4 regions of the Halorhodospira sp. 9621 genome follow, and region 4 is predicted to be linked to each of the others. Evidence: predicted binding sites of a transcription regulator. Region 4 holds the regulator's gene; each other region holds the start of a gene.

Region 1 (8,079 bases), on a different contig from region 4:
AAGAAATCCTCACCCTCGGCACCCGCCGCATCGTAGTCCACCCCGTCGATCTGGGTGTAGACATCCCACTCGTTGTTGCCCGCCTTGCGGAAGTAGAAGGTCGCGTCCCGGGCCGAGCCCTGGGAGTCGTAGAGGGTGGTCGTCGTCGACTCGGTGAAAGTCTCGCTGTCGTCCGGATCGAACGCCACACCCTCATCGATCACCTCGGCATCGGCGCTGAGGTTGGCGGCGATCTCGACGTTCTCGCTGGCACGCGCCGGGATCCCGTCGGTGGGCAGCTGAAGCTGGTCGCGACCGTCGCCGATGCGGCTGCCGTCCTCGTCGGTCTGGAAGCCGGTCAGGCGCTTGCCGGTGTTGTTGACGATGTAGCCGTCGCGATCCACCTCGAACTGACCGGCCCGGGTGTAGCTGACCTCGCCGTCGTCCTCAAGGCGGAAGAAGCCGCGCCCCTCGATACCCAGATCCAGGCTGCGCTCGGTGAACTCGAAGGACCCCTGGCTGAACATCTGGCCGACGTTGGCCAGCCGCGACCCCTGCCCCACGGCCAGCTGCGGGATGCCCATCGGGCCCATGGCGAAGAGGTCGTTGAACTCCGCCCGCGACTCCTTGAAGCCCGTAGTGCCGGCGTTGGCCAGGTTGTTGCTGGTGGTCTCCAGGTCCTTGGAGGCGGAGTTGATCCCGGTTAGCGAGATGTTGAATGACATGGCTGATCTCCTCGATCCCCGCTGCTCTTGTTCGTCTTATCGGATGCGCTTGACGTCGGATAGCGACATCTCACCGAGCCCGGCCACGCTGAGCTCCGGCGGCCGGCCGTCCATCCCCACCGAGACACTGGTCACCGGCGCACCCACCAGGGTGGGCACCGGCTCGCGCTCATCACCGTCCTCAACGTAGGCGTTGACCTGGTACGTGCCCTGGGGCATGCGCTGGCCGTCGTTGTCGGTACCGTCCCAGGTGAAGGGGTGTTCGCCCTCTTCCATCTCGCCAAGCTGCTCACGATGGACCCGCTCTCCGGCCTCGTTCTCGATCTCGACGGTCAGATTGGGGGCCGAGCGCTCGAGCTGGAGCAGCGCCTCCATCTCCCCATCCTCGGGCAGATAGGCCTCGCGGCTCTCGGTGACCACCTCACGGCCGACCAGCTGCGAGGCGCGCAGCGACTGATCCGAGCGCATGTGCTCGAAGAACTCGCGGAAGTCCGACTGCAGCTGCTCGATCCCCGAGGCCGTGGTGAACTGGGCGATCTGCCCCATCATCTGCTCGGTGTCCTGCGGGTCGGTCGGATCCTGGTTCTCGAGCTGGACCATCATCAGCTCCAGGAAGTCCTCGTGGCCGATGCTCTGCGGGTCGCCGTCGTCCTTCTCGTCGGGGATGCTGCGCAGATCCTCGGGCAGCGCCTCATAGCCCGACCGGGCGACCGAACCGGACGGCTCGCCGCGCGAACCGCCGGCGGGGCCACTGCCCACGGGCTTCTCGGCCGCCTTCTGCGCCGCCTGCACACCCTCGGCGACGCCCTGCGTGGCCCCGCCGCCCGGCTTACCGGATCCGCCGTCACCGGCGTTCGGCGGTTTGGGGGCCTTCTGGCCGCCACCGGCGGCCCCGCCCATCAGTTGGCTCGGATCGAGCATGGTCGCTCCTCCCGGATTCAGCGGCCGAGGCGCAGGGTCTCGAGCATGAGATCCCGCGAGGTGTTCATGACTTCGACGTTGTTCTGGAACGACCGCGAGGCGGAGATCATGTTGGTCATCTCCTCGACGGAGTTCACGTTGGAGCGGTAGACGTAGCCGTCGTCATCCGCCTGCGGATGGTGCGGCTTGTACAGCGGCTCAATCTCGGCGTCGCTCTCCACCACACCCGGCATGAAGACCGGCACGCTGGGCGACGGGCTGGCCCAAGGGTCGCCGGCCGCCGGCACACCGGCGGGCTCGCCGCCAAAGAACTGACGCTGGAAGCTCACCGGGCTGACCCGATCCACCGGCCCGCCGGATTCGGCCCAGCCGGGGGTTTGCGCCGGCTGCGGTCCGCCGCCCTGCGGATAGCCGCCCTGGGCCTGGTGGAGCGCCGCGGCGAAAACCGGCTGCCGGGCGCGGTACGCCTCCTCGGGGCTGGAGGCGACCGTCTCGGCGTTGGCCAGGTTGCTGGCCACGGTGTTCAGGCGCAGCTGCTGGGCGTTCATCCCGGTGCCGGCGACGTCGATGGCGTGCATCAAGGACATGTTCGCTTACTCCCCTCGGATGGCGCCGGTGAGCTTCTGGATCCGGCCGTTGAGGAAGTCCACGGCGGCCTGGTAGTTCACGGCGTTCTCGGCGAACTTGGCCTGCTCGACGTGCATCTCGACGGTGTTGCCGTCGAGCGAGGCGGCGTGGGGCTCCCGGTATAAAGATTTCGGATCGCCTGCCGCCATGGTGGATGAAGGCGGCGGTTGCACGTGCTGCGCATGCGTCGCCTGCAACGGCTGGGGCTGCGGTTCGCTGGCCTGGCGCATGGCCTCGCGGAAATCCATATCACGCGCCTTGTAGCCGGGCGTGTCCGCGTTGGCGATGTTCGAGGCGAGCAGCTCGTGCCGCTCGCCGCGCAGGCGCATGGCCTGCTCGGGTACCGAGAAGGCCTGATCGAAGCCGATCCGCATGGCGGACTCCCGTGGTGTTCGTTCACGGGACCTTTATGCAGATCGCGTGCCAGGCACGCGGGGTTGGCGGATCAACGACTAAGCCGGAAGAAGGCGGCAACGGGCGGCAAGCGCTTGCCGCCCGGCGGCAGGGTCTGTCCGTCAGCCGCGGCGCCGGTAGACCACACCGCCATCGAGGCGGACCAGCTCGAACTCGTCGGAATGCCGGGCGAGGGACTCCGACGCCCCGACGATCAGGTACCCGCCCGGGCGGGTCACCTCGGCGATGCGCTGGACGATATCCCGCCGCGAGTCCCAGCCGAAGTAGATGAGCACGTTGCGGCAGTAAACGATGTCGAATCGACCCAGACCGGCGTAGCTCTCCAGCAGGTTGTGGACGCGGAAGCTGGTCCGCCGGCGCACGGCGGGCTTGACCTCCCAGGTGTTCTCGCCGACGGCATCGAAGAACCGCTGCTGGCGTTCCGGCGCCAGCCCGCGGCGCGCCACGTTGGCGGTATAACGCCCCCGCCGCGCCTCCTCGACCATCGCGGTGGAGATGTCGGTCCCGAGGATCTCGGCCTCCATACGCCCGCCGCTGTCGTTGTACTCGTCGACGGTCATGCTGATCGAGTACGCCTCCTGCCCGGAGGAGCAGGCCGCGGACCAGATGCGCACCGGCCAGACGCGGCGGCGCTCCATCTCGGGGAGCAGGTGCCGACGCAGGACGTCGAAGGGGAAGCGGTCGCGGAACCACTGGGTCTCGTTGGTGGTCATCGCCTCGATAACCCGCCCCTTGAGATCGGCGGTGGGGCGCTGCTCGAGCCGCTGGACAAGGGTGGCCAGATCCGGGATGCGCTCGGCCTCGAGCAGCGGCCCGAGCCGGCTGGCCACCAGGTACTGCTTGCTCGGCCCAAGGACGATCCCGCAGGCGCGCTCCAGGAACCGTGCGAACGCCTGGTACTCCTCTTCACCCACGGAAAGCGCGGCCAAACCGTCCTCCTTGCATGCTCATCCCCCTCGCTCGGCCAGCCGGGCGCCGACCCGCTCGGCCAACTCCCGGGAGTGGAACTTGGCCAGGAACTCGTCGGCCCCCACGCGACGCACCATCTCGGTGTTGAAGACACCGCTGAGCGAGGAGTGGAGCAGGACGTGGACCCCGGCAAGCCCCGGATCCTGCCGGATCGATCGGGTCAGGGTGTAGCCGTCGAGCACCGGCATCTCGATGTCCGAGACCACCATCAGCAGATCGTCGAGCCCGGAGGGATCCTGATCCTTCCAGGTGCGCAGCTGCTCCAGCGCCTCGCGGCCGTTGTTCTTGGTGACCACGCGCACACCGATCTCCTCGAGCGTGCGCTTGATCTGCCCCCGGGCGACCGCCGAGTCGTCCACCACCAGGACCTTGTAAGCCTCGGAGCCCTCGGCGTGATCCACGCCACCGCCCTCGGTGACCTCCGGATCGGCGCCGCCGGCACGCTGAACCTCGGCGAGGACCTTCTCGACGTCGACGATCTGGATCATCTGCCCGTCGTAGCGCGCCACGGCGGTCAGGTAGCTGCCGGCGCTGCCCCCGCTCGGCGGCGGCAGCACGTCCTGCCAGTTGATGTTGACGATCCGGTCCACCCCGCCGACCAGGAACCCCTGGACCTGACGGTTGTACTCGGTGACGATGATGTAGTTGCCTTCTTCCTTGGTGATGGCGCCGTTGCCGGTGGCGTAGCTCAGATCGAGCACCGAGAGGGTGTGGCCGCGGACGTAGGCGATGCCGAGGGAGGCCGGATGGGCATGCGGCACGTAACTGAGCTCCGGGGCCGGTATGACCTCGCGGACCTTGAACACGTTGATCCCGTAGCGCTGCCGCCCCTCGAAACGGAACAGCAGCAGCTCCATGCGGTTATGGCCAGCCAGCTGGGTCCGCTGGTCGACGGAGCTCATGATTCCGGCCATCGCTGACGGCTCCCTTATCGGCGTACGTCCCGGGGGCTGGCCCCCGCCCGTTGGCGTCATGTTAATCCGGTAGCCGGATCAGGGAAAGCGGCCGACGCCGCGGCACACCCTTTGCATATTTCTCCGGAGGATCACCAACCGAATGGAGGTTGCGCGCGGACCGATGAGCAGACCCGCCGGCGCCACCCCCGCCCGCAGGGTCGGGCGCAGTGCGCGACCGTCGCCCGCCTGGCGCCTGGCCGTCGTATTGTTGGCGCTGACGGTCCTGGCCCCGGCGGCGGCGCAGGCCAGCACCCAGTCGCCGGAGGCCATCCGTGAGACGGCGGAGGTGTTCCTGCGCGAGGCGCTGGCCGGCGAGTACGACGAGGTGGAGGTCGAGGCCCGCGGGGTGGACGGCCGGTTGAAACTGCGTGCGTGTGACGGCGAGCTGGAGGGGTTCATCCCCCGCGGGCGCAGCCCCCACCAAGCCGGTACCGTGGGGGTGCGCTGCAGCGGAGAGGCACCCTGGACCGTTTACGTGCGCATGGAAACCACCTTGAAGACGGAGATGGTGGTGGCCGCACGCAGCTTGCGCCGCGGACAGCGGCTCGCGGCGGCGGATCTGCGCACCGCTACGCGGGATGCGCGCCGGGTCCGCGGCGAGTTCTACCGCGACGCCGGCGATCTGGTCGGCCAGGAGGTACGCCGGAGCCTGCGCGAGGGGGTGGCCGTGACCGGCAACCACGTGCAGCCCCCGACGCTGGTCGAGCGCAACGACCGGGTCACCATCGCCGCCGGCCGGGGCGATGCCATCCAGATCAGCAGCCGTGGCCGCGCCCTGGAGCACGGCCAGAAAGGCGACCGGATCCGGGTGGAGAACCTGGACTCCGGACGGGAGATCCAGGCACGGGTCGTCGGCGAGGGCCAGGTCCGGGTCGGCGATTAGGCCGCAGGCGGCGGGAGTTGCCGTCAGTGGCAACCTGGGTCACAGTAACCGGAACCAGGACTCAAGTTCCTGCCCGGGCCGCCGATAGATACGGATAGCACGGGTCCATGCAGGCCAGGGAGCGGCGCTGCAGCCCGCATAGGAAAGGTTTTGAGGAGAGCCCGATGTCCAATCCGATCGAAGGAGGGGGTCCGCGCCCCGTCGGACCCGCGACCGCCCAGCCGGGCAAGGGCCCGAAGAGCGGCGGCGCCGACGAGGCGTCGAACGCCCCGCCCCGGGGCGCAGGCGGCGCCGACGAGGCCGAGACCTCGGAACGACTGCAGACGGTCCGCGAACGCATCGACCAAACCCCGGAAGTCGACCGGGATCGGGTCGAAGCCATCAAGGAGCGGATCGCCAACGGCGACTACCCGGTGGACGCCGAGAAAGTCGCCAAGAAGTTCGCTGAGCTTGAGGCGCTGGTCGAGTCGTGATGACGCCGGCGGAGCACGGCCGCTCTGACCGCTTTCCGCGCCAGACGCTGGACGCGGAGCTGGCGCAGCGCCTGGCCGTGCGCGTCGAGCGCTGCCAGGCGCGCGCCGGGGAACTCGCCGCCACCCTCGAGGCCGAGGCCCGGCAACTGATCGACCGGGACCTGAACGGCTTCGACGAGCTCCTGCGCCGCAAGGGCGCCCAGGTCGAGGCCCTGGAAGAGGCCGAGCAGCAGCTGCGGCGGGTTCTCACCGAAGCCGGCTATCCGCCGGGGACCGCTGGCGTGCGGGCGGTGTTGCGTACTGCACCGGAGTCGCTGCGCTCCGCCTGGGGCGAGCTGGAGCAGTTGCTGCGCACCATCCAGGCCCGCAACGAGGCCAATGGCCGCCTCATCCACCGCAACCTCGACCATACCCGGCGCCTGCTCGACCTGGCCACCGGCGCCCACGAGCGGGCCGATGAACTCACCTACGGCACCCACGGCGGCTACACCGCCAGCGACCGCTCCCGGCGCATCACGCGCGCCTGACAATACCCGCTCCGGCAACCTCCGAACCGGGCCGCGGCCCGCGTGCTATCTTCAGGGGATGGAACGACGGAGGCAGCCATGACCGAGATCGACCCTGCCACGGCCAGCCACGAAGCGATCCGCCCCCACCACGCCGAGCACGCTGCCGAGCAGCGTCGCCAGGAGGCCCTGCGCCCGGAACGGGACGGGGAGACAACGGGGACGGAACGGATCCGGGAGGAGCGCACCGAGGCGGCCGGCAACCGGGATGCGGAGTCGGTGCGCGCCAGCGACCCGGTGGCGGTCAACGCCTCGGGGCCGGATTCGGCCACCGGCGAGGTGCCACGAGATCGGGAGGAAGCCCGCGCCCTGGCCGAGGAGACCCGGGAACGGATCCTGGACAATCCGGAGCGGGCGGCGGAGTCCGTGCGCGATACCGCCCACGAGCCCGCCGCCAGCCGGATGAGCCGGGCAATCGAAGCCCTTAGTTGATCTTCTCCTTGATGCGCGCCGCCTTGCCGCTGAGCTCGCGCAGGTGGTAGAGCTTGGCCTGGCGCACGTCGCCGCGGCGCTTGACCTTGATGCTCTCGATCTGCGGGCTGTAGGTCTGGAAGACCCGCTCGACGCCCTCGCCGTGGGAGGTCTTGCGCAGGGTGAACGAGGAGTTCAGGCCGCGCTTGCGCTTGGCGATGACGACACCCTCGAAGGGCTGGACGCGCTCGCGACCGCCCTCACGCACCCACACCTGCACCAGCACGGTGTCGCCCGGGGCGAACTCCGGCACCGTGTGCTTGCACGCCTCGATCTGCTCGCGCTCCAGTTCGTCGATGACGTTCATGACGATTCCCCTCGGTTCTACGTTTCTTCGTGATCGTTGCCGGCCCGCGCCCCTGCGCGGTGCTCGACGATGAATTCATCCAGCAAGCGGCGCTGCCGCTCGTCCAGCTCCCGCCCGGCGAGCAGATCCGGGCGACGCAGCCACGTCCGCCCCAGGGCCTGCTTGAGCCGCCAGGTATCCACCGCCCCGTGATCCCCGGAGCGCAGCACCTCCGGCACCCCCTGCCCTTCGTAGACCTCCGGGCGGGTGTAGTGCGGATGGTCGAGCAGCCCGGTGGCGAAGGAGTCCTCGGCCGCCGAGTCCTCGTGCCCGAGCGCCCCCGGGACCAGCCGCGTAGTGGCGTCGATGGCGACCATGGCGGCGAGCTCGCCGCCGCTGAGTACGTAGTCGCCGATGGACAGCTCCTCGTCCACCTCGGCCTCGAGCAGCCGCTCGTCGATGCCCTCGTAGCGGCCACAGAGGTAGATCACCCGCTCGCGGGCCGCCAGGCGCGCCACCCCGTCCTGATCCAGCCGCGCCCCCTGGGGGCTGAGGTGAATCACCCGGGCCGGGCGCGGATCCGCTGCCCGAGCCGCTTGGATGGCCCGGCGCAGCGGCTCGACCTTCATCACCATGCCGGGACCACCGCCGTAGGGCCGGTCGTCCACGGTGGCGTGCCGATCGGTTGCGTAGTCCCGCGGGTTCCACGCAGCCAGCTCGATCAGGCCCCGCTCGGCCGCCCGGCCGACCACCCCGAACCGGGCCACCTGCTCGACCATCTCCGGGAAGACGGTGACGACGTCGATGCG
Region 2 (5,025 bases), on a different contig from region 4:
AGGGGGCGCGCCACCGGCGGCCCCGCGGCAACCGCCGGGTCGGCTCAGGAGGCCGGCGAGGCGATGGCCTCGACCAGCTCGTCGATGACCGCGAAGTAGTCGTCGGCATCGCCATTCACCGGGACGTGGGTGGGCAGACTGTAGTAGGACCAGCCCAGCTCCCGCTCGATGAAGCGGGCCCCGTCCGCCGGCTGGAAGTCGGTGAACAGGGTCACGCCCCGCTCGTCCGCCAGCTCATTGACCAGCCGCCGCAGGTGGCGGGCCGTGGGCGGCACGCCGGGCAGCGGCTCCAGGTAGCCGTGCAGGGGCACGTCCAGGCGGTGCACCAGATAGTCGATGTCCGCGTGGAAGAGCAGCACCCCGGGGGCGTCGGCGACGCGCTCTTCCCAGCCGGGCAGACGCTCCTCGACGGCGGCCTGGAAGTCATCGGCATTGCTGTAGAAGTGCTCCGCGTGCTCCGGGGCCAGGTTGCCCAAGCGCGAGGCCAGGGCCTGACCCACCTCGGCCATGCGGACGGGGTCCAGGTAGACGTGGGGGTTGCCCGCCGGGTGGACATCACCCCGGGCACGGTCGGCGTGACCGGTCTGGCCGATCAGCTCCACCTGGGCGGCGGCCTCGAAGTAGCCGTCCTGGCCGATCTGCACGTCCGGGTTGTTGGCGCCGCGGATGGCGGCGGGCAGCCAGCCCTCCTCCAACTCGGCGCCCACCGAGACCACCAGGTCGGCCCCGCGCAGCGCGGCCATCATCGACGGCCGTGCCTCCAGGTAGTGGGCGTCGCGGTCCGGCGGGGCCATGGTGGTGACCTCCACATGCTCGCCGCCGACCTGCTGGGTGATCATGGCCATGTTGGTGGTGGTCGCGGCCACCTGCAGCCGCTCCGCTGCGGCGGGGCCGGCGGCGAGGGCGGTGGCGAGGACCGCGGTGGCAAGGATGCGCTTGAACATCATTCGACTCCCTTTGCGTTTGCGGCGCGGCGCGCTCAGAACGGATGGGCGCCGTGGGCGCCGAGGCTCAGGTTGTACTGGAGCATCGCCTGCCAGGCGTCTTCCCCGTGGTCGTGTCCGTGCCCATGCCCATGCCCAGCGCCACCGGCGAAGTCGGAGTAGTTGACCTGAGCCCGGATGTACGAGAAGTGCGACGGGTAGAAGGTCACGTTGGCCGCGTAACGGTAGCTGGTGTCTAGGGCCTCGATCTCATCGTGCCCGAAGGCGTCGTTGGTGATGCCCAGGGCTTCGGCGCGCAGGCCGGTCCGCCAGCGCGGGGCGATGCCGTAGACCGCCTGGATGTAAAGGCCGTCCTGCTTGCTGGTGCCGGCGTATTCGAAATCTCCGTCGTCATAAAAGTCGGCTTCGATGTTCCGGTAGAAGTACTCGCCCTGTACGGTCCAGTCGCCCTGGCCCTTATAACCACCGGCGTCGTAGCGATAGATCGCGTCGAGGCCGGCGAACCAGCTGTCGCCGTCCCAGGCGTCCTCGTCGTCGATATCGCCCTTCTGGAAGGCACGGGCGTAGCCTGCGGATGCCCCAAGCTGCGCGTTGTGATTGTAACCGAGGTTCGGTCCCCACTTGGCGAAGGCGGTCCCGAGGCGCGGGCCGGAGACATCGTCGAAGCCGTGGTCGTGCCCCTCGTACGGGGCGATTCCGCTGCTCTCACCTTGCAGAGTCTCGACACCGAACTTCAGGTAGGTGCGGGTGGGCGCCAGCCAGTTGAGCTGCACGCCGGTCTCCTGGATGCCGTGGTCGCCGAAGAGGTGCTCGCTGACCAGCGGGCGGTCCACGAAGTCCCACTCGTGGGGGTGCTGGCTGTTGATGTAGCCGGTGTCGGAGAGGAACCGGCCGGCCTTCACCTGGAGGCCCCAGGGCAGGCTGCGGGTGGTGAAGTACGCCTCCTCCAGGTCGATGTGGTCGGTGCCCTCGATCACCAGCATCGCGAAGGCGTCGAAATACGGGTCCACCGAGGCCTCGAAGGCGATCTCCGTCTCGCGCAGCTGGAAGCCGTCCTCGATCCCGTGGGCGTGGTCGTGGCCGTGACCGTGGCTGTGGCCCATGCCGAAGCCGCCGGGGTCATCGACGTGGCCGGAGAACTCGTTGCCGTACACGCCGTCCAAGATCACGGAGATGGACGGGTTCATCAGTGTGCCGGCGCCGATCTGCTCGCTGGAGGCGGTGGCCCGCTGCATCGGGCCGGGGTCGGCGCTGACGGTGGGTTCCGGTCCCTGCTCGACGGTGGGTTCGTCGGTGGGCGACTGGGCGTGGGCACTGCCGAGCAGCAGGGCTGCGCTGCCCAGACCGGTGGCCAGCAGGGCCGATCGGCGCCATTGGGCGTGGTATCGTGACATGTTCGGGCTCCCCTGGATTGAGTGACGCGCCGGGCGGTTGTGGCCGCTGTCGCGCTGCTGTGGTCAAGTTCCCGGCGCTGGTGGCCGATAGCACAAGAGAGTCCACAGCGGCCGCCTCCGGCGTCCAGTGCAATCTAGTTGCAAATGCAACAAGGCGTCAACAGGCGTCGCCGGCGGGTGATGCGGTAGCATGGGGAGTCGGCAGCAGCAGCGCCGGCGTCACGGCACAGTCAGTGCATTGATAGGGCACGGGGAGGCATACCAGTGCCGAAGATTGTCTACATATTCATGGGGATCATGGCGTTGATGATGGTCGTGACCATGGGCACCGTGGGGGCCCTGGCGTTCGGCTACATCACGCCGCCGGGCATGCATGCGGACGCAGAGCCCGACCTGGGGGATCCGCAGTACCTCAAGCTGGAGCCGCCTTTGACCGTCAATTTCGAGCGGGGTCAGCGGATCAGCTACCTGCAGGCCGAGGTCGAGGTCATGGCGCGCACCGACCAGGCGCTCGAGGGCGTGGAGCGGCACATGCCGGTGATCCGCAACAACCTGCTGATGCTCTTCGCTGATCAGAGCTTCGAGGCGCTCAACACCCGGGCCGGGCGCGAGGAGCTGCGGCACGCCTCGCTCGAGGAGATCAACGACATCCTCGATGAGCGCGGGATCGAGGGCGAGGTCGAAGCGGTCTACTTCACCAGTTTCGTAATGCAGTAGCGGGCGGTCGTCATGTCGCAGCAGGATATCCTCAGCCAGGACGAGATCGACGCGCTCCTCCACGGGATCGACGACGGCGACGTCGACACCGAGGACGAAGAGGATACCGGCGAACTCCGGCCGTACACCTTTACCGCCGAGGAGCGCATCGTCCGGGGCCGGATGCCGACCCTGGAGATGATCAACGAGCGCTTCGGGCGGCTGTTTCGCATCGGCCTGTTCAACATGCTCCGCCGCACGCCGGAGGTCTCGGTCACCGGCGTGGAGATGATGAAGTTCGGCGAGTACGTCCACACCCTGTTCGTCCCCACCAGCCTGAACATCATCCGCGTGCCGCCGCTGCGCGGCTCCGGTCTGTTCGTGATCGACCCCAAGCTGGTCTTCCTGGTGGTGGACAACTTCTTCGGCGGCGGCGGGCACTTCTACCTCAAGGTGGAGGGACGCGAGTTCACGCCCACCGAGCAGCGGGTTATCCGGCTGATGCTCGATCAGGCCTTCGATGACCTGCGCGAGGCGTGGAACCCGGTGCTCGGCGTGGACTTCGAGTACGTGAACATGGAGGTCAACCCGCAGTTCGCCAACATCGTCAGCCCCACCGAGGTGGTCGTCGTGAGCAAGTTCCACGTCGAGCTCGACGGCGGCGGTGGCGACATCCACGTGACCCTGCCGTACACCATGGTCGAGCCGATCCGCGAGATCCTCGACGCCGGCGTGCAGTCCGATCGCAACGACGTCGATGACCGCTGGGCCAAGGCGCTGCGCGAAGAGATGAAGACCGCTCCGGTGACCATGCACAGTACCCTGGCGCGCTCGGAGATCACCCTGCGCGATCTGATGCACCTCAAGGCCGGGGATGTGATCCCCATCGAGATGCCCGAGCGGGTGGTGGTCGAGGTCGAGGAGGTGCCGGTCTTCTACGGTACCTATGGGGTGTGCGAGGGCCATGCGGCGCTGCGCATTGACGAGAAGGTGCAGGCGCCGGAGCGCGAGACACTGCTGCCGGAGCGCGACCAGGTCCGCCGCGAGGAGCGCGAACGGGACGAGGAGCCGGTTCAGCAGCGCATCAACCGGCTCACCGCCGAGCAGCGCAGCGGCGCCGAGGAGTCCCACGAGGCGCCGGAGCGCCCCCAGAGCAGCCAGAGGGTGGATGAGTCATGAGTGACGAGAACGACCGGCCGTCGGCCGATGACGACTGGGCCGACGCCCTGGCCGAGCAGAAGGGGCAGGGCGAGCAGGAGGGAGAGCACATCGACGACGAGGCCCTGGCCGAGGAGTGGGCGGCCGCCATGGAGGAGGGCGCCGAGGCCACCGAGACGGCCGGTTCGGGCGGTCGGGAGAGCGGCCAGTCCGGCGCTGCCGAAAAAGGCGGCGGCGGCCGATCGGTGGATCTGGACGAGTTCGATCCGGCCGCCACGCGCGCCGCCGGCGAGGATGACCAGAACATCGATGTCATCCTCGACATCCCGGTGACGCTGTCCATGGAGATCGGCCGGACGCAGATCAGCATCCGCCACCTGCTCCAGCTCAACCAGGGCTCGGTGGTGGAGCTCGACCGCCTGGCCGGCGAGCCCCTGGACGTGATGGTCAACGGCACGCTGATCGCCCACGGCGAGGTGGTGGTCGTCAACGAGCGCTTCGGCATCCGCCTGACCGACGTCATCAGCCCGGCCGAGCGGGTGAAGAAGCTGCGCTGATGGCCCCTCGATCGCGCTCGTGGGTGACGTTCCTCCGGCGCTCGCGCCTGGCGGGGGCGGCGCTGGGCGTCAATCTGCTGGCGTTCTCGGCGCCGGCCGTGGCCGAGACCGTCCCCGGGGTCGAGGCCGAGGCCATCGTCCGGGTGATTGTCGCCCTGTTGGTGGTGCTGGCGGTGATTGTCGGGCTCTCCTGGCTGCTCCGGCGCTTCGGCGGCGGGGCCGTGGGCGGCACCGGGGCCATGCGTGTGCTCGGCTCGCTGCCGGTGGGCCAGCGCG
Region 3 (8,079 bases), on a different contig from region 4:
ACGAGGAGATCGCCAACACCGGCGCGTTCATCGTCATCGACCGGATGAGCCTGCACACCGTCGGCGCCGGCATGGTCACCCGCGCCGCCACCGAGGCCGCCGGCGCCGAGACCGACGTGCCGCGCCGCCAGCTGGCGCTGAGCAAGGCCCAGCGCGCCGGGCAGAAGGGCCAGCGGCCGTGCATCGTCTGGCTCACCGGCCTGTCCGGCTCGGGCAAGTCGAGCCTGGCCAACGCCCTGGAGCAGGCACTGTTTCGCCGCGGCTACCACAGCTACCTGATCGACGCCGGCAACGTCCGCCACGGCCTGAGCCACGACCTGGACTTCAGCCGGGACGCCCGGGCCGAGAACATCCGCCGCATCGCCGAGACGGCCACCATGTTCGTCGACGCCGGGCTGATCACCGTCTGCGCCAGCCTCTCGCCCTACCGCGACGACCGCGCCATGGTCCGCGAGCGGGTGGAGCCCGGCGAGTTCATCGAGGTGTACGTGGACGCCCCCATCGAGGCGTGCCGCGCTGCGGACTTGGACGGCCTCTACACCCGCGCCGACGCCGGCGAGATCCAGGGGCTGCCAGGCGTGGACATCCCCTACGAGGCGCCGGAGCAGCCCGAGGTCCACGTCGATACGGTGGCGGAGGATCTGGAGACCTCGGTTCGCCGGATCCTTGCCGCCCTGGAGGAGCGCGGGGTGCTGCGCTAGCCCGCCCCGCGCCTACCTACCCTTTGAGCACGCCGAGCGGACGCAGCCGGGCCACCCGGCGGCCGATGCCGGCGTGGGCGACCACGTCCACCACGTCGGCCACGTCCTTGTAGGCCTCGGCCAGCTCCTCGGCCACCGTATCCCGCGACGAGGCGCGCACCTCGATGCCGGCGGCGGCCAGCTCGGCATCCAGGTCCCGCCCCTTGGCCGCCCGCTTGGCCTGACGGCGGCTTAGCCGGCGCCCGGCGCCGTGGGCGCAGGAGCCGAAGGTCTCGGCGTAGGCACCCTGGGTACCGAGCAGGACGTAGGAGTAGCGGGTCATGTCGCCGGGCAACAGCACCGGCTGCCCCAGCCCGCGCAGGTCCTCGGGCAGCTCCGGATGCCCCGGCGGGAAGGCGCGGGTGGCCCCCTTGCGGTGGACGCACAGCTCGCGCTCCTCGCCGTCGATCCGATGGCGCTCGAACTTGGCGATGTTGTGCGAGACGTCGTAGACCAGCTCCAGGTGTGCGGTCTCGCCGAGGACCTCGGCGAAGACCTGGCGCACTTGCTGGGTCATGGCCTGGCGGTTGACGTAGGCGAAGTTGGCGGCGGCCTGCATGGCCCCCAGGTAATCCCGGGCGGCGGAGCAGCTCAGCGGCGCACAGGCCAGCTGTCGGTCGGGCAGCTCGATGCTGTTGCGCCCGGTGATCCGCTCCATGGTCACCAGGAAGTCATCACAGACCTGGTGGCCGAGCCCGCGCGAGCCAGAGTGGATGAGCACGGTCAGCGTCCCCGCCTCCAGCCCCAGGCGCCGGGCAGCGGGCTCGTCGTAGACGGCGTCGACGCAGCCGATCTCGATGAAGTGGTTGCCGGAACCGACGGTGCCCACCTGATCCCGGCCGCGCTGGATGGCCCGATCGCTGACCGCCTCGGGGTCCGCACCGGGCAGCCGGCCACCGTCCTCGATCCGCCCCAGGTCCGCGGGCTCGCCCAGCCCCACCTCGACGGCCCACTCCGCCCCCTCGCGCAGCAGCCGGCGCATGTCCCGGTTGCGCAGCAGGGTATCGCTGTACCCCCGCCCCACGCCGGCCGGAATGCGCTCGAAGAGCCGATCCATCAGGCGCGGCAAGTGGGTGCCGAGCTCCTCGGCACGCAGGGGCGTGCGCAACAACCGGACCCCACAGTTGATGTCGTAGCCCACACCTCCGGGCGAGATCACGCCCCCCTGTGCCGGATCGAAGGCCGCCACGCCGCCGATGGGAAAACCGAACCCCCAGTGGATATCCGGCATGCCGATGGAACGACCCACCACCCCGGGCAGGCAGGCCACGTTGGCCACCTGGCGGACGGCCTCGGTGTCGCGGATATCCTCGATCAGGGCGTCGCTGGCGAAGATCAGCCCGTCGACCTGCATGCGCCCCTGCCGCGGCAGCCGCCAGCGGCACCCGTTGAGCCGTTCCAGCACCAGGCCATCGGTAGCCTCGATGTGTTTCGCCATGCCCGCCTCCTCAACGGTTGCTGCCGTGCCCCGTGATCCCGGGCCGATCCCAGCCCCCAAGGTCGCATGCCCGGCCAGCCTCGTCCTCCCCCCTCCGCAAGGTTAGACCCTCGGGCGCGCACCATGGCGGTGCATTCGCCCCGGGGTGGTGCCCCCGCATCGGGCGCGCGGACCGGGCTGACCGGGACGACCCGGCTGCCTCGGCCCGTAACTGACTGTTTCCCCATGCCTCGCCGACCTGGCCCGCGTCTTGCTTGTGGTACAGGCAGCGGCAGTATCGACCGCGAAGGGCTACGGCTCGGAGGATCCGGCCCGACGCGTCACCGCAGACAATCTGGCCAAAAGGGCGACTAGGGTTCCGTCCGCACATCCGCGGGGCCTGGTCCGAGAGTCGCCGACCTCTCTCAGGGGGGTTACACGGAGGGACAAAAGCCCGGGAGATCGCGATCGATGCTCCCGCTTTGTACCCAACGGCAACCCCGAGGGAGAGATCCCATGAGCCGCAACCAGCACCCCCTGCGCCAACGACTCACCCACCTGTGTGCCGCCGCGGCCCTGTTTAGCACCGCCGCACTGCCCCTGGCCGCCTCGGCGGATGAACGCGACTCCTTCCGCATCGCCTGGAGCATCTACGTCGGCTGGATGCCCTGGGACTTCGGCGAGGCCGAGGGCATCGTCGACAAGTGGGCGGACAAGTACGACATCGACATCGATGTGGTCCAGATCAACGACTACATCGAGTCGATCAACCTCTACACCGCCGGTTCCTTCGACGGCGTGACCCTGACCAACATGGACGCCCTGACCATCCCGGCGGCCAGCGGTGTCGACACCACCGCGCTGATCGCCGGCGACTTCTCCGACGGCAACGACGGCCTGGTACTGAAAGGGACCGACGACCTGGCCGACGTCGAAGGGCAGCGCATCCACCTGGTGGAGCTGTCCGTCTCCCACTACCTGCTGGCCCGTGCCCTGGACTCGGTGGGGCTGAGCGAGCGGGACGTGCAGGTGGTCAACACCGCCGATGCCGACATCGTCGGTGCCTTCAGCTCGGACGACGTCCGCGCCGCCGTGGCCTGGAACCCGCAACTGGGGGAGATCCGCAACCACGAGGACGCCCACGTGGTCTTCGACTCCTCGGACATCCCCGGCGAGATCATCGACCTGCTCGGCGTGCGCACCGAGGTGCTGGAAGAGCACCCGGAGCTTGGCAAGGCACTGACCGGGGCCTGGTACGAGATCATGGACGTCATGTCCGGCGACGATGCCGACGGTGAGGCTGCCCGCACCGCCATGGCCGAGGCGGCCGGCACCGATCTGGCCGGCTACGAGGCGCAGCTCGCCTCCACCACCTTCTTCTACGACCCCGCCGAGGCGGTGGACTTCGTCACCAGCGAACAGCCTGCCGAGACCATGGAGAACGTCCGCCAGTTCGCCTACAAGCACGGGCTGCTCGGCGAGCGTGCCCCCAGCCCCGACTTCGTCGGCATCGAGCTGGCCGACGGCTCCACCCTGGGCGATGAGGCCAACGTCCAGTTGCGCTTCACCGACCGCTTCATGCGCAAGGCCGCTGAAGGCGAGCTGTAACGCCCCGCCCGGGGCGGATCAGCCCGCCCCGGGCCCCATCGGCAGCAGGAGCGTCATCCATGAAACGCCTGATCAACCGCCACCCGGGCCGGGTGGGAGGGGTCGCCTTGGCGATGCTCCCCTTCGTCCTCGCCCTGGTCGCCTACACCATCGCATCGTCCCAGCGCCTGGCCGAGAACCCCAACGACCCGGTGCTGCCGTCGCTGATCACCCTGACCGAGTCCTTCCTGCGCCTGGCCACAGAGCAGAGCCGGCGCACCGGCGAGGTGCTGCTGTGGCTGGACACCGGCGCCAGCCTGACCCGGCTCGGGCTCGGCGTGGCCCTGGCGGCCGCCGCCGGCCTGCTGGTCGGCATCCTCAACGGCTCGCTGCCCTACGCCCGGCGCACCTTCTCCCCCTTCGTCACCGCCGTGGCCATGATCCCACCGCTGGCGGTCCTGCCCATCCTGTTCATCGCCTTCGGCGTCGGCGAGCTGGCCAAGGTGATGCTGATCGTCTTCGGCATCGCGCCGTTCATCATGCGCGACCTCCAGCAGCGGGTCGAAGAGCTGCCCCGCGAGCAGCTGATCAAGGCGCAGACCCTGGGCGCCTCCACCTGGCAGATCGTGCTGCGGGTGGTCCTGCCGCAGACCCTGCCGCGGCTGATCGACGCCACACGGCTGAGCCTCGGCGCCGCGTGGCTCTTTCTCATCGCCTCGGAGGCGATCGCCGCCACCGAGGGGCTCGGCTACCGGATCTTCCTGGTCCGGCGCTACCTGGACATGGAGACGATCCTCCCCTACGTGGCGTGGATCACCCTGCTCGCCTTCCTCATCGATCTGACCCTGCGCGGCGTCAATCGCTGGCTCTTCCCCTGGTATGCCGGAAGGAGCGCCCGCTCATGAGTGCCACCATCCGCCTGGAGAACGTCTGGAAGTCCTACGGCCAAGACGTCGTCCTGGAGAACCTCTCGCTGGAGGTCGCCGCCGGCTCCTTCGTCACCCTGGTGGGGGCCTCGGGCTGCGGCAAGACCACCTTCCTCAAGATGCTCCTCGGCGAGGAGGCGCCGAGCCGCGGCCGCCTGCTCATGGACGAGGCCCCACTGCCCGGCGAGCCCGGTCCGGACCGCGGGGTGGTCTTCCAGCGCTACTCGGTCTTCCCGCACCTGACCGCCGTGCAGAACGTGCTCCTCGGCCTGGAGCTGGCCGGCGCCCCGTGGCTGGGGCGGCTCTTCGGTGCCGCACGGCGCAACGCCCGGGCCGAGGCGGTGGCCGCGCTCGAGTCGGTGGGCCTGGAGCAGGCCCTGGACAAGTACCCGCCGGAACTCTCCGGGGGCATGCAGCAGCGGCTGGCCATCGCCCAGACCCTGATCAAGAACCCCCGGGTGCTGCTCCTCGACGAGCCCTTTGGCGCCCTCGACCCGGGCATCCGGCAGGACATGCACGCCCTGGTGCAAAGCCTGTGGCAGCGCACCGGGGTCACCGTCTTCATGGTCACCCACGACCTGCAGGAGGGCTTCACCCTCGGCAGCCGGCTGCTCGTCTTCGACAAGGTCCGCCACGACCCCCACGCCCCCGAGGCCTACGGGGCCCAGATCACCTACGACATCCCCCTCGACCGCAACGCGGAGGATTCCCCATGAGCACCCCCTCGCTGCCCCCGGAGCGCATCGTCTACCAGGAGCACGTGCCGGGCGCCCGCTACGCCTCGCTGATCCTCCGGCGCGGCTTCGCCCTGCGCCTGACCGACGTCGATGGCACCGCCAACGCCGCGGTGCTGCTCTACAACCCGCACAACCTGCTCGAGCGCTACAACGCCCCGGACACCCTCAAGGGGCAGCACACCGCGCGGCTGACCGCCGGCCACATGCTCTACTCGGACATGGGCCGGGTGATGCTCTCGATCACCGCCGACAGCCTCGACTGGCACGACCCGATCGGCGGCATCAGCGACGCCGATGCGGTGCGCGGCACCTACGGCCAGGCCCGCTACCAGGAGCGGCTCAACGACTTCCACCGCAGCGGCCGCGAGCTCTTTCTCATCGAGCTGGCCAAATGGGGGCTGGGGCGCGCCGATCTGCTCCCCAACGTGAACTTCTTCAGCAAGGTCCAGGCGGATGAGGCGGGCAACCTGCGCTACCGCCCCGGACACAGCCACGCCGGCGCCTGCGTGGACCTGCGCGCGGAGATGGACACCCTGATCATCCTGCAGACCGCCCCCCACCCCATGGCCCCGGGCCCGGACTACGCCCCCGGCGCGGTGGATCTGACCGTCTATCGGGCGGAGCCGGTGGCGGCGGAGGATCCGTGCCTGGTCAGCCACCCCGAGAACGCCCGCGCCTACGCCAACACCGCCGCCTACCACAGCCAGGAGTAAGCGCCATGACCGGCATGAACCTCGTCGAGAGCCCCCTCGATCCCTGCGACGCCCTCTCCCGCGTCACCGTCCCCGCCGGCGAGCCGTGGCTGGGGGAGCTGCGCCGCGGACAGACCCTGCGCATCGTCGACCTGGAGGGCAACCAGGCCGCCGACACCCTCTTCTACAACCTCCACAACCCGCGCGGGGAGCGCTACAGCGCCGTGGACACCGTCCGCGAGCAGGGCAATGCCTACCTGAGCACCGGCAGCTGCCTGCGCTCCACCGCCGGGCGGCCGATGCTGACCATCACCGCCGACACCTGCGGACGCCACGACACCCTGGGCGGGGCCTGCGCGGCGGAGTCGAACCAGGTGCGCTACGCCCTGGACAAGAAACCGATGCACAACTGCCGGGACAACTTCCTCATCGCCCTGGCCGAGAGCGACTACGGCCTGGGCAAGCGGGATATCGGCCCGAACATCAACTTCTTCATGAACGTCCCGCTGACCCCCGAGGGCGGCCTGAGCTTCCAGGACGGCCTCTCCGGGCCGGGCAAGTACGTCGAGATGCGCGCCGAGATGGACGTCCTCGTCCTGCTCTCCAACTGCCCGCAGCTCAACAACCCGTGCAGCGACTACAACCCCACCCCCCTCGAGATGATCGTCTGGAAGTGACCGCCATGTTCAGCAAGGTCCTGATCGCCAACCGCGGCGCCATCGCCTGCCGGATCCTGCGTACCCTGCGCCGGCTGGGCATCGCCTCGGTGGCCGTCCACTCCGAGGCCGACCGCCACTCCCTGCACGTGCGCCAGGCCGACGAGGCCATGTGCATCGGCCCGGCGAGTGCCGCCGAGTCGTACCTCAACCACGAGGCCATCCTCGCCGCCGCGCGGCAGACCGGCGCCGAGGCCATCCACCCGGGCTACGGCTTCCTGTCGGAGAACGACGCCTTCGCCGAGGCGTGCGAGGCAGCGGGGATCGCCTTCATCGGCCCGACGCCGCAGCAGATGCGCGACTTCGGCCTCAAGCACACCGCCCGCGCCCTGGCCGAGGCCAGCGACGTACCGATGCTGCCCGGCACCGGGCTGCTGGGCAGTGTGACCGAGGCAGTGGCCGAGGCCGAGCGGATCGGCTACCCGGTGATGCTCAAAAGCACCGCCGGCGGCGGCGGGATCGGCATGCAGCTCTGCCACGACGCGGCCGCGCTGCAAGAGGCCTACGACTCGGTGCGCCGCCTGTCGGCGAACAACTTCTCCAACGACGGCCTTTTTCTGGAGAAGTACGTCGAGCACGGCCGCCATATCGAGGTGCAGCTCTTCGGCGACGGGCAGGGCACCGTCATCGCCCTGGGCGAGCGCGACTGCTCACTGCAGCGGCGCAACCAGAAGGTGGTCGAGGAGACCCCCGCCCCGGGCCTGGATGCGGAGATCCGCCAGGCCCTGCTCGACGCCGCCGAGCGGCTGGGCCGCCAGGTCGCCTACCGCAGTGCCGGGACCGTGGAGTACATCCTCGACGCCGACACCGGCGCCTTCTACTTCCTGGAGATGAACACCCGGCTGCAGGTCGAGCACGGCGTCACCGAGGCGGTCACCGGCATCGACCTGGTGGCGTGGATGCTCGAGGCCGCCGCCGGCACCCTGACCGACCTCGCCGCCCGCCGCCCCGCGCCCCGCGGCCACGCCATCCAGGCGCGGGTCTACGCCGAGGACCCCGGCAAGGGCTTCCAGCCGTGCACCGGACTGCTGACCGAGGTCCGCTTCCCGGAGACGGCCCGCATCGAGACCTGGGTCGAGGGCGGCAGTACGATCACCCCGCACTACGACCCGATGATCGCCAAGCTCATCGTCCACGGCACCGACCGGGCCGACGCCCTGACGCGCCTGCGCAAGGCCCTGGCCGAGACCGCCCTGCACGGCGTCGAGACCAACCTGCCCTACCTGCGCGCCATCGCCGCCGACGCCACCTTCGCCGCCGGACG
Region 4 (8,079 bases):
GCGAAAAAGCGCGGCGCCAGGATGCGTCGCTCCGGGTCCACCGCCATCATCTCCATGCTCGAGAGCTGCTCGGTGGCCTTCATCAGCCCCACTTCGGCGGTCAGCGACGAGCCGGCCCGCCCGGCGAAGAGAAGCGCAGTGACCACCGGGCCAAGCTCGCGGACCAGCGACAGGGCGACCATCGTGCCCACCGCCTCGGTGGCCCCAAAGTCCGACAGGGTGTAGTACCCCTGCAGGCCGAGCACCATGCCGACGAACAGCGCCGAGACCAGGATGATCACCAGCGACAACACGCCCACGGCGTAGATCTGTTCGACGAGCAACCGCGGACGCACCACCACCTCGGGAGCGGCCCGCAGGATCCGCCCCATCAGCAGCACCGCCTCACCCAGGCCACGCAGCCCGTTCAGGGTCCGCTGCCCCAACGCCTGGAACAGACCGGTCATCGCCGCCCCCCGCCGATCAGCTCGTCGGCCAGCCCGGGCGCCGGATAGTGGAACGGCACCGGCCCGTCCGGCCGGGCATCAATGAACTGGCGCAGCGACTCCGACTGCGCCTCCTGCAGGGCCGCCGGGGTGCCCTCGGCGATGACCGCCCCGTCGGCCAGTACGTAGACGTAATCCGCGATGGCCAGGGTCTCCTGGACGTCGTGGGAAACCACCACCGAGGTCAGGCCGAGGACATCGTTGAGCCGCCGAATCAGGTCCACCAGCACCCCCATGGTGATCGGGTCCTGGCCGGCGAAGGGCTCGTCGTACATCACCATCGCCGGATCCATGGCGATGGCCCGGGCCAGGGCCACCCGCCGGGCCATGCCGCCGGAGAGCTCCGCCGGCATCAGCTCCCGGGCGCCACGCAGCCCCACCGCCTCGAGCTTGAGCAGAACCAGGGTCTCGAGCAGGGATTCGGGGAGCCGGGTGTGCTCACGCAGCGGGAAAGCCACATTCTCGAAGACTGACAGGTGGGTGAACAGCGCCCCGCTCTGGAACAGCACCCCCATGCGCCGACGCAGGCGATAGAGCGCCTGGCGACCGAGGCGGGGCACCTCCTCGCCCATGACCTCCACCGAGCCGGCCCCGGGCCGGAGCTGACCGCCCAGCACGCGCAGGAGGGTGGTTTTGCCCGTGCCACTCGGGCCCATGATGGCGGTCACCCGACCCCGCCGGATGTCGAGGTCCACGCCATCGAAGATCGCCCGGCCGCCGCGCTCGACCCGCAGGCCACGCACCCGCGCCAAGATCTCGTCGCCGGTGTCTGCGACGCCCATCAGCCTACTCGGTTCTGGAAAAGGGACCGGCAGTATCCATCCCCGCGCCGGGGTGGTCAATTCTGCCCCGGGGGTTGTCCGATCCGGCGAACAGATGTCGTAGAATGGACGGATGACGCCCATGCGCACCCTGATCGAACGGCACCAAGGCGCCCCGGAAGAAGGCGACGAGCGACTCCGGGCCCTCGGTCGCGCCGTCCTGCAGCTCGAGGCCGATGCCGTCGCTGCCCTCGGCGAGCGCATCGACCAGCCTTTCAGCGAAGCGTGCCGGCACATGCTCGCCTGCCGTGGACGGGTGATCGTCACCGGGATGGGCAAGTCCGGGCACATCGGCTCGAAGATGGCCGCCACCCTGGCGAGCACCGGGACACCGGCGTTCTTTGTCCACCCCGGCGAGGCCAGCCACGGCGACCTGGGCATGGTCACCCCCGACGATGTGGTCATCGCGCTGTCGAACTCCGGCGAGACCGACGAGCTCACCGCCATCCTGCCGCTGATCAAGCGCCTCGGGGTGCCGCTGATCGCCCTCACCGGACGTCCGGAGTCGACCCTGGCCCGGGCTGCCTCGGTCCACCTGAACGTCGGCGTCGAACAGGAGGCCTGCCCTCTCGGGCTGGCGCCCACGGCAAGCACGACGGCCACCCTGGCCATGGGCGACGCCCTCGCCGTCGCACTGCTCGATGCGCGCGGCTTCACCGCCGAGGACTTTGCCCGTTCGCACCCCGGCGGCAAACTCGGACGCCGGCTGCTGCTCCATATCGAGGACATCATGCAGACCGGCGAGCGCATCCCCCGCGTCGCCCCCGGAACTGCTCTCCGTGACGCCCTGCTGGAGATCAGCCGCAAGGGGTTGGGCATGACCGCCATCGTCGACGAGGAGCAGCGGGTGCTGGGCATCTTCACCGACGGCGACCTGCGCCGGACCCTGGACCGCGGGGCCGACATCCACCAGACCCCCATCGAGGCGGTGATGAGCCTGAGCCCGCAGACCGCGTCACCGGATCTGCTCGCCGCCGAGGCCGCCGAGCGCATGGAGCGCCACCGCATCAATGCCCTGCTGGTCACCGACGCCGAGGACCGGCTGGTGGGCGCCCTGAACATGCACGACCTGCTGCGCGCCGGAGTCGTATGAGCACCACCCCGCCCCGCCCCTACTGCGACGCACCCACGCCGGACGTCCTGCGCCGGGCCGAGCCGGTGCGCCTCGCCCTGTTCGACGTCGATGGCGTCCTTACCGACGGGACCGTCTTCGTCGGCGGCAGCGGTGAGCCGCTGCAGGCGTTCCACATCCACGACGGGAAGGGGCTGCGCATGCTCCAGGACGCCGGTATCGAGGTGGGCTGGATCACCGCCCGCGGGGGGCACTCGGTCATGCGCCGGGCCGAGGAGCTCGGGGTCCGCCACGTCCTGCGTGGCCGCTCGGACAAGGGCGACGCCCTGACCGAGGTGGCCGAGCGCCTCGGGCTCGCCCCGGAGGCGTGCGCCTACACCGGTGACGACCTGATCGACCTGCCGGCGATCCGCCGGGCCGGTTTCGGGGTCGCCGTGGCCGACGGCCACCCCCAGCTGCACGCCCAGGCCGACTGGGTCACTGCACGCCCCGGGGGGCGCGGCGCCGTGCGCGAGGTGGCCGAGCTGATCCTGCACGCCCAGGGCCACCTTGAACCGATGCTGCGCCGGGCGGAAGGCTGAGCCATGCGCCGCGGCTCCCTCTACCCCCTTGCAGCCCTCGCCCTGACCGTCCTCCTCGGTCTGCTGCTTACCCGCGACCCGGCGCCGCCGGCCCCGGAGACCGCTGCCCCTCCCGAAGAGCGCCCGGACTTCTTCCTCGAGGGGTTTACCATGGTTGATTTCGACGAGCAGGGGCAGCGCCGTGCGGCCCTTTCCGGGCGCACCGGCGAGCACTTCCCCGGCCGCGGCGAACTCGAGATCATCGACCCCGACCTGCGCATGCGCTCTCGCGACGGCGTCCTCTGGGAGGCCCGTGCCCCCTTCGGCATCGCCGAACGCGAGGGCGGGGAAGTCCGCCTGTTCGAAGAGGTGGACATCCGTCGTCCGGCCCAGCAGGCGCGTCCGCCGCTGGATATCAACACCCACAACCTGCTGGTGGACCTGCGCGCCGGCGAGGCGCGCACCGTCGAGCCGGTCACCGCTCGCGAGCCGGCCGGCACCCTGCGCGGAACCGGGATGACCCTGGATTACCGCGCGGATCGCCTGCGCCTGCACGCCGACGTCCGGGGGTCGTATGGAGCGTACTGACGCCGCCAGCCGTATCCGCGTGGGACTGCTCGTCGCCGCGACCCTGCTCGCCGCTGCCCTGCCGGCAACGGCCGTGGGCCAGCGCGACGAGGCACCGATCGAACTGGAGGCCGACCGGGTGGATGTCGACGCGGTCGCCGGAGTCAGCGTCTACGAGGGCGACGCCGTGCTCACGCGGGGCGAGATGCGCATCACCGGGGATCGCATGGAGGTCTACACCGACGAGGACGGCGACCTGAGCCACGTCTACGTCGACGGCACGCCGGCCACCTACCGCTACCACCCCGAGAACCAGCCTCGCCCCGTGCATGCCGAGGCGAAACGCATGGAGTACTACTCCCGCGGTCCCGAACGTGCCCATTTCCAGGGCGATGCACATCTCTGGCAGGGGGATGCTCAAGTCACCGCCGAGACCATCGACGTCGACCTGGAGGGGCAGGTCATGAAGGCCCGCGGCGCCGAGGGGCAGCGGGCGCGGACCATCCTGTATCCGGCACGGCGCGAGGAGGAATGACCCGTTGGTGACGCTGCGCGCGGAGGGGCTGAGCAAGCGCTATCGCGGCCGCACCGTGGTCAACGGCGCGGGGCTGGAGGTCGCCGACGGTGAGATCGTCGGCCTGCTCGGCCCCAACGGGGCCGGCAAGACCACGTGCTTTTACATGGTCGTCGGCCTGGTGCAGGCCGACGAGGGGCGAATCACCCTGGAAGGCGACGACCTCACTCGGTTGCCCATTCACGCCCGGGCCCGATTGGGCATCGGCTACCTCCCCCAGGAACCCTCGGTCTTTCGTAAACTGAGCGTTGCGGATAACGTACGGGCCATCCTGCAGCTGCGCGACGACCTGGACGGCACTGAGCGCGAGCAGGAGCTGGATCGCCTGCTCGAGGAGTTCGGCGTGACCCACGTGCGCGACTCCCCGGGGATCGCCCTGTCCGGGGGCGAGCGCCGGCGCGTGGAGATCGCCCGCGCCCTCGCGGCGAATCCGCGGTTCATACTGCTTGATGAGCCATTCGCCGGGGTCGACCCCATCTCGGTGGGCGAGATCCAGCGGATCGTCCGCCAGCTGGCGCAACGGGGTATCGGCGTGCTGATCACCGACCATAACGTGCGCGAGACGCTGGGCATCGTGCAACGCGCCTACATCCTCAGTGACGGCGAGGTGCTGGCCGCCGGGGACGCCGAGAGCGTGCTGGCCAACCCGCGGGTACGCGAGGTGTACCTGGGCGAGGACTTCCGCCTGTGAGTGACGGACTACGGATGCTTCAAGCACAACGGACACGGCCATGAAGCAGTCGCTTCAGCTACGCATCGGTCAGCAGCTGACCATGACCCCGCAGCTGCAGCAGGCCATCCGGCTGCTGCAGCTCTCCAGCCTGGAGCTGCGCACCGAGATCCAGCAGGCCCTGGAGTCGAACTTCATGCTCGAGCTCGATGAGGAGGCCGAGCCCGGGCAGGAGCAGGAGCAGCAGGAAACGGAACCCCACGAGGACGAGGCACCGGCCAGCGAACCCGCCGGCGAGGACATCCCCGAAGACCTGCCCCTGGACACCTCCTGGGACGACATCTACGACGGCAGCACGGCACTGAGCGCCCCCGGCGACGAGGGTGCGCAGCGCGACACCCTCGACAACCGGCCGGCCGCCTCCGACAGCCTCCAGCAGCACCTGCACGCGCAGATCGAGCTCGAGGCCTTCTCCGCCCGGGAGCGCTCCATCGCCGAGGTCATCGTCGACGCCGTCGGCGACGACGGCTACCTGACCCAGAGCACCGAGGATCTGCTGGCCGGCTGTCCGGCCGACGAGCAAGTCAGCGCCGAGGAGCTAGAGGCGGTCCTGCAGCGTGTCCAGCGGCTCGACCCGACCGGCGTTGCCGCCCGCGACCCTCAGGAAGCGCTGTGCGTCCAGCTCGAGCAGCTTCCCGAGGACACGCCCTGGCGTGCGGAGGCGCAGCACGCCCTCCTCCACCACCTGGAGCTCATCGCCGAACGCCGCCATGACGACCTGGGCCGCGCCCTGGGGGTCGGCGAAGATGCCCTCGGCGGCATCCTCGGTCTGATCCAGAGCCTCGATCCACGCCCGGGCTCGCAGATCAGCGACACAACCCCGGACTACATCATCCCCGATGTCCTCGTCGTGCGCCGCGACGGCGTCTGGCAGGTGGAACTCAACGGCGAGACCGCCCCCCGCTTGCGCGTCAACGCGTATTACGCCAGCCTGATCCGCAGAGCGGACCGCAGCGCGGACAACCACTGCCTCCGCAACCATCTCCAAGAGGCGCGCTGGCTGATCAAGAGCCTGCGCAGCAGGAACGAGACCTTGCTGAAAGTGGCCAGCGCCATCGTAGAGCGGCAACAGGGGTTCCTCGACCACGGCGAGGAGGCGATGCAACCACTGGTTCTGCGCGAGATCGCCGAGGCGGTGGAGATGCACGAGTCCACCATCTCCCGCATCACCACCAACAAGTACATGCACACCCCGCGGGGCACCTTCGAGTTCAAGTACTTTTTCTCGAGCCACGTGCAGACCAGCGACGGCGGAGAGGCTTCGGCGACGGCGATCCGGGCGCGGATCCGCCGGCTGATCGCCGAGGAGGATCGGGCAAAACCGCTGAGTGACAGCGCGATTGCGCGTATCCTTCATGAGGAGGGGATCCAGGTGGCGCGTCGGACGGTCGCCAAGTACCGGGAGTCCCTGTCCATCGCATCGTCGGCGGAGCGCAGGGAGGCCCGGGGGCGCTGAGGCCCCCGGCTCCGCCGGCGGCAAAGGGGTTCAGGAGGCGGTATGCAGATCAAGCTCAGTGGGCATCATGTCGAGATCACCCCGGCCCTCCGGGCGCATGTGAACGAGAAGATGCAACGCATCCAGCGCCACTTCGACCACGTCATCGATACCGAGGTGATCCTCACGGTGGAGAAGAAGCAGCAGAAGGCCGAGTCGGTCATCCACATCGGGGGTGGCGGCGGGCGCGTTTTTGCCGATGCCATCGAGGAGGATCTCTATGCAGCCATTGACGTGCTCGTGGACAAGCTTGACCGTCAGGTCCTGAAACACAAAGAGAAGGCCGTCGATCAGCGACGGCAGGGCGCGTCCCTCAAGGCCAGCCTTTAAGGCGGCGGGACGCGGTTCAGCGGGCCAGCCGATCGGACACTCCATGGACATCGAGCAACTCATCACGCCGGAACGTGTTCGCTGCGAGAGCGGCATCGAGGACAAGGAGCAGGTGCTCCTGCGCATAGGCGAGCTGATCGGGGCCAGCGGCGACGGCCTCGACGCCCGGGAGATCAGCAACCGGTTGCTGGCCCGTGAGCGACTGGGCAGCACGGGCCTGGGGCACGGCGGCGCCGCGCCCCACGCCCGCATCGACGGGATCGACCGCGCCATCGGGGCCCTCATCCGCCTGGACCGGGGCATCGATTTCGACGCCTTCGACAAGGCACCGGTGGACCTGCTCTTCGCCCTCGTCGTACCCGAGCACTTCACCGACGAGCACCTGCAGATCCTCGCCAGCCTTGCCGAGATGTTCAGCGACAGCAGCCTGTGCGAGCGGCTGCGCCGCTCCTCGGACGGGGACGAGCTGCAGATGGCCCTGCGCGAATGGCAGTCGCACGCCGACCCATCGTGAACGCGGCCGAGAACCGGCCGGTCATCCCCGGCCTGCTGATGGCGGTCCACGGCCGCGGGATCCTGCTGGAGGGCCCCAGCGGCGTGGGCAAGAGCGACGCCGCCCTGGCGCTGCTCGACCGTGGTCACGCCCTGGTGGCCGACGACGCCGTACAGCTGCGCCGCGACGGTGATCGCCTGCTCGGCGCCGGTCCGCAGCAGGGGCGGGGCCTGCTCTGCCTGCGCGACCTCGGCCTGGTGGACATCACCGAACTCTACGGCCCCGCGGCGCTGCGCAGCGAGACCGCCGTGGCTCTGTGCATCCAGCTCCAGCGCGCTCCCGGCCCCACCGAAGCCGAGGCCGCCCTGCACGGCCGGCGCGATCACCGCGAACTGCTCGGCCTGGCCCTACCCCGGGTGACCCTGACCGACAGCGAACGCCGGCCGCTGGCGCCGCTGATCGAGGCCGCCGCCGGCCGCCTCGTCGCGGAGGTCGCAACACACCAGCGCAGCGGCCGGAACCACGGGGTGCCGGCATGAGCGAACTGCGCCTGATCGTGGTCAGCGGCCTGTCGGGCTCGGGCAAGAGCGTCGCCCTGCACACCCTGGAAGACGCCGGTTACTACTGCATCGATAACCTGCCAGTGAGCCTGATCGGCGAGCTGGCCCGCTACGCGCAGAATCGCGACGCACCCACCGGCGAGCGCTTCGCGGTGGGGCTGGACGCCCGCAACCCGCCCCGCGACCTGCAGCGCCTGCCCGAGACGCTGACTGCGCTGCGCGAGCAGGGCATCGCCACCGAGGTGCTGTTCCTCTACGCCGAAGACGCCATCCTCATGCGCCGCTATAGCGAGACCCGGCGGCGCCACCCCCTGGCCGAGGGCGATCAGCCGCTGGCCGACGCCCTGCGCGCCGAGCGCGCCCTGCTCGAACCGCTGCGCGAGGTGGCCGAC

The links. Region 4 encodes sigma-54, which starts transcription at its own class of promoters, with help from an activator protein. Its sites were predicted from a motif close to TGGCANGNTNCNTGCTT; they were not measured.
Positions count from the first base shown of each region.
Region 1: flgB (flagellar basal body rod protein FlgB) is a predicted target of sigma-54. The motif match lies at 2,662-2,678, and genes of this name have one in related genera.
Region 2: LRF89_RS09750 (flagellar basal body-associated FliL family protein) is a predicted target of sigma-54. The motif match lies at 2,561-2,577, and genes of this name have one in related genera.
Region 3: LRF89_RS10855 (putative urea ABC transporter substrate-binding protein) is a predicted target of sigma-54. The motif match lies at 2,418-2,434, and genes of this name have one in related genera.

Region 1 is NZ_JAJNRD010000015.1:24,519-32,597, reverse strand. It holds gene flgE (flagellar hook protein FlgE) at 1-704, opposite strand, end outside; gene LRF89_RS08405 (flagellar hook assembly protein FlgD) at 741-1,625, opposite strand; gene flgC (flagellar basal body rod protein FlgC) at 1,643-2,212, opposite strand; gene flgB (flagellar basal body rod protein FlgB) at 2,219-2,626, opposite strand; gene LRF89_RS08390 (CheR family methyltransferase) at 2,768-3,595, opposite strand; gene LRF89_RS08385 (chemotaxis protein CheV) at 3,614-4,549, opposite strand; gene flgA (flagellar basal body P-ring formation chaperone FlgA) at 4,713-5,474, shown strand; gene flgM (flagellar biosynthesis anti-sigma factor FlgM) at 5,639-5,947, shown strand; gene LRF89_RS08370 (flagella synthesis protein FlgN) at 5,947-6,474, shown strand; gene LRF89_RS08365 (hypothetical protein) at 6,553-6,945, shown strand; gene rplS (50S ribosomal protein L19) at 6,938-7,291, opposite strand; gene trmD (tRNA (guanosine(37)-N1)-methyltransferase TrmD) at 7,309-8,079, opposite strand, start outside.
Region 2 is NZ_JAJNRD010000020.1:37,979-43,003, reverse strand. It holds gene LRF89_RS09760 (metal ABC transporter substrate-binding protein) at 45-944, opposite strand; gene LRF89_RS09755 (zinc-regulated TonB-dependent outer membrane receptor) at 980-2,338, opposite strand; gene LRF89_RS09750 (flagellar basal body-associated FliL family protein) at 2,603-3,055, shown strand; partial or broken gene fliM (flagellar motor switch protein FliM) at 3,068-4,030, shown strand; gene fliN (flagellar motor switch protein FliN) at 4,210-4,749, shown strand; gene fliO (flagellar biosynthetic protein FliO) at 4,749-5,025, shown strand, end outside.
Region 3 is NZ_JAJNRD010000026.1:9,911-17,989, reverse strand. It holds gene cysN (sulfate adenylyltransferase subunit CysN) at 1-701, shown strand, start outside; gene LRF89_RS10860 (RtcB family protein) at 718-2,178, opposite strand; guanidine-I (ykkC/yxkD leader) riboswitch at 2,518-2,620, shown strand; gene LRF89_RS10855 (putative urea ABC transporter substrate-binding protein) at 2,674-3,765, shown strand; gene LRF89_RS10850 (ABC transporter permease) at 3,825-4,649, shown strand; gene LRF89_RS10845 (ATP-binding cassette domain-containing protein) at 4,646-5,386, shown strand; gene LRF89_RS10840 (urea amidolyase associated protein UAAP1) at 5,383-6,120, shown strand; gene LRF89_RS10835 (urea amidolyase associated protein UAAP2) at 6,135-6,776, shown strand; gene uca (urea carboxylase) at 6,782-8,079, shown strand, end outside.
Region 4 is NZ_JAJNRD010000007.1:10,779-18,857, forward strand. It holds gene mlaE (lipid asymmetry maintenance ABC transporter permease subunit MlaE) at 1-446, opposite strand, end outside; gene LRF89_RS05195 (ABC transporter ATP-binding protein) at 443-1,267, opposite strand; gene LRF89_RS05200 (KpsF/GutQ family sugar-phosphate isomerase) at 1,380-2,399, shown strand; gene LRF89_RS05205 (KdsC family phosphatase) at 2,396-2,959, shown strand; gene lptC (LPS export ABC transporter periplasmic protein LptC) at 2,963-3,526, shown strand; gene lptA (lipopolysaccharide transport periplasmic protein LptA) at 3,513-4,040, shown strand; gene lptB (LPS export ABC transporter ATP-binding protein) at 4,045-4,770, shown strand; gene LRF89_RS05225 (RNA polymerase factor sigma-54) at 4,811-6,265, shown strand; gene hpf (ribosome hibernation-promoting factor, HPF/YfiA family) at 6,308-6,634, shown strand; gene LRF89_RS05235 (PTS sugar transporter subunit IIA) at 6,678-7,148, shown strand; gene LRF89_RS05240 (HPr kinase/phosphorylase) at 7,121-7,666, shown strand; gene rapZ (RNase adapter RapZ) at 7,663-8,079, shown strand, end outside.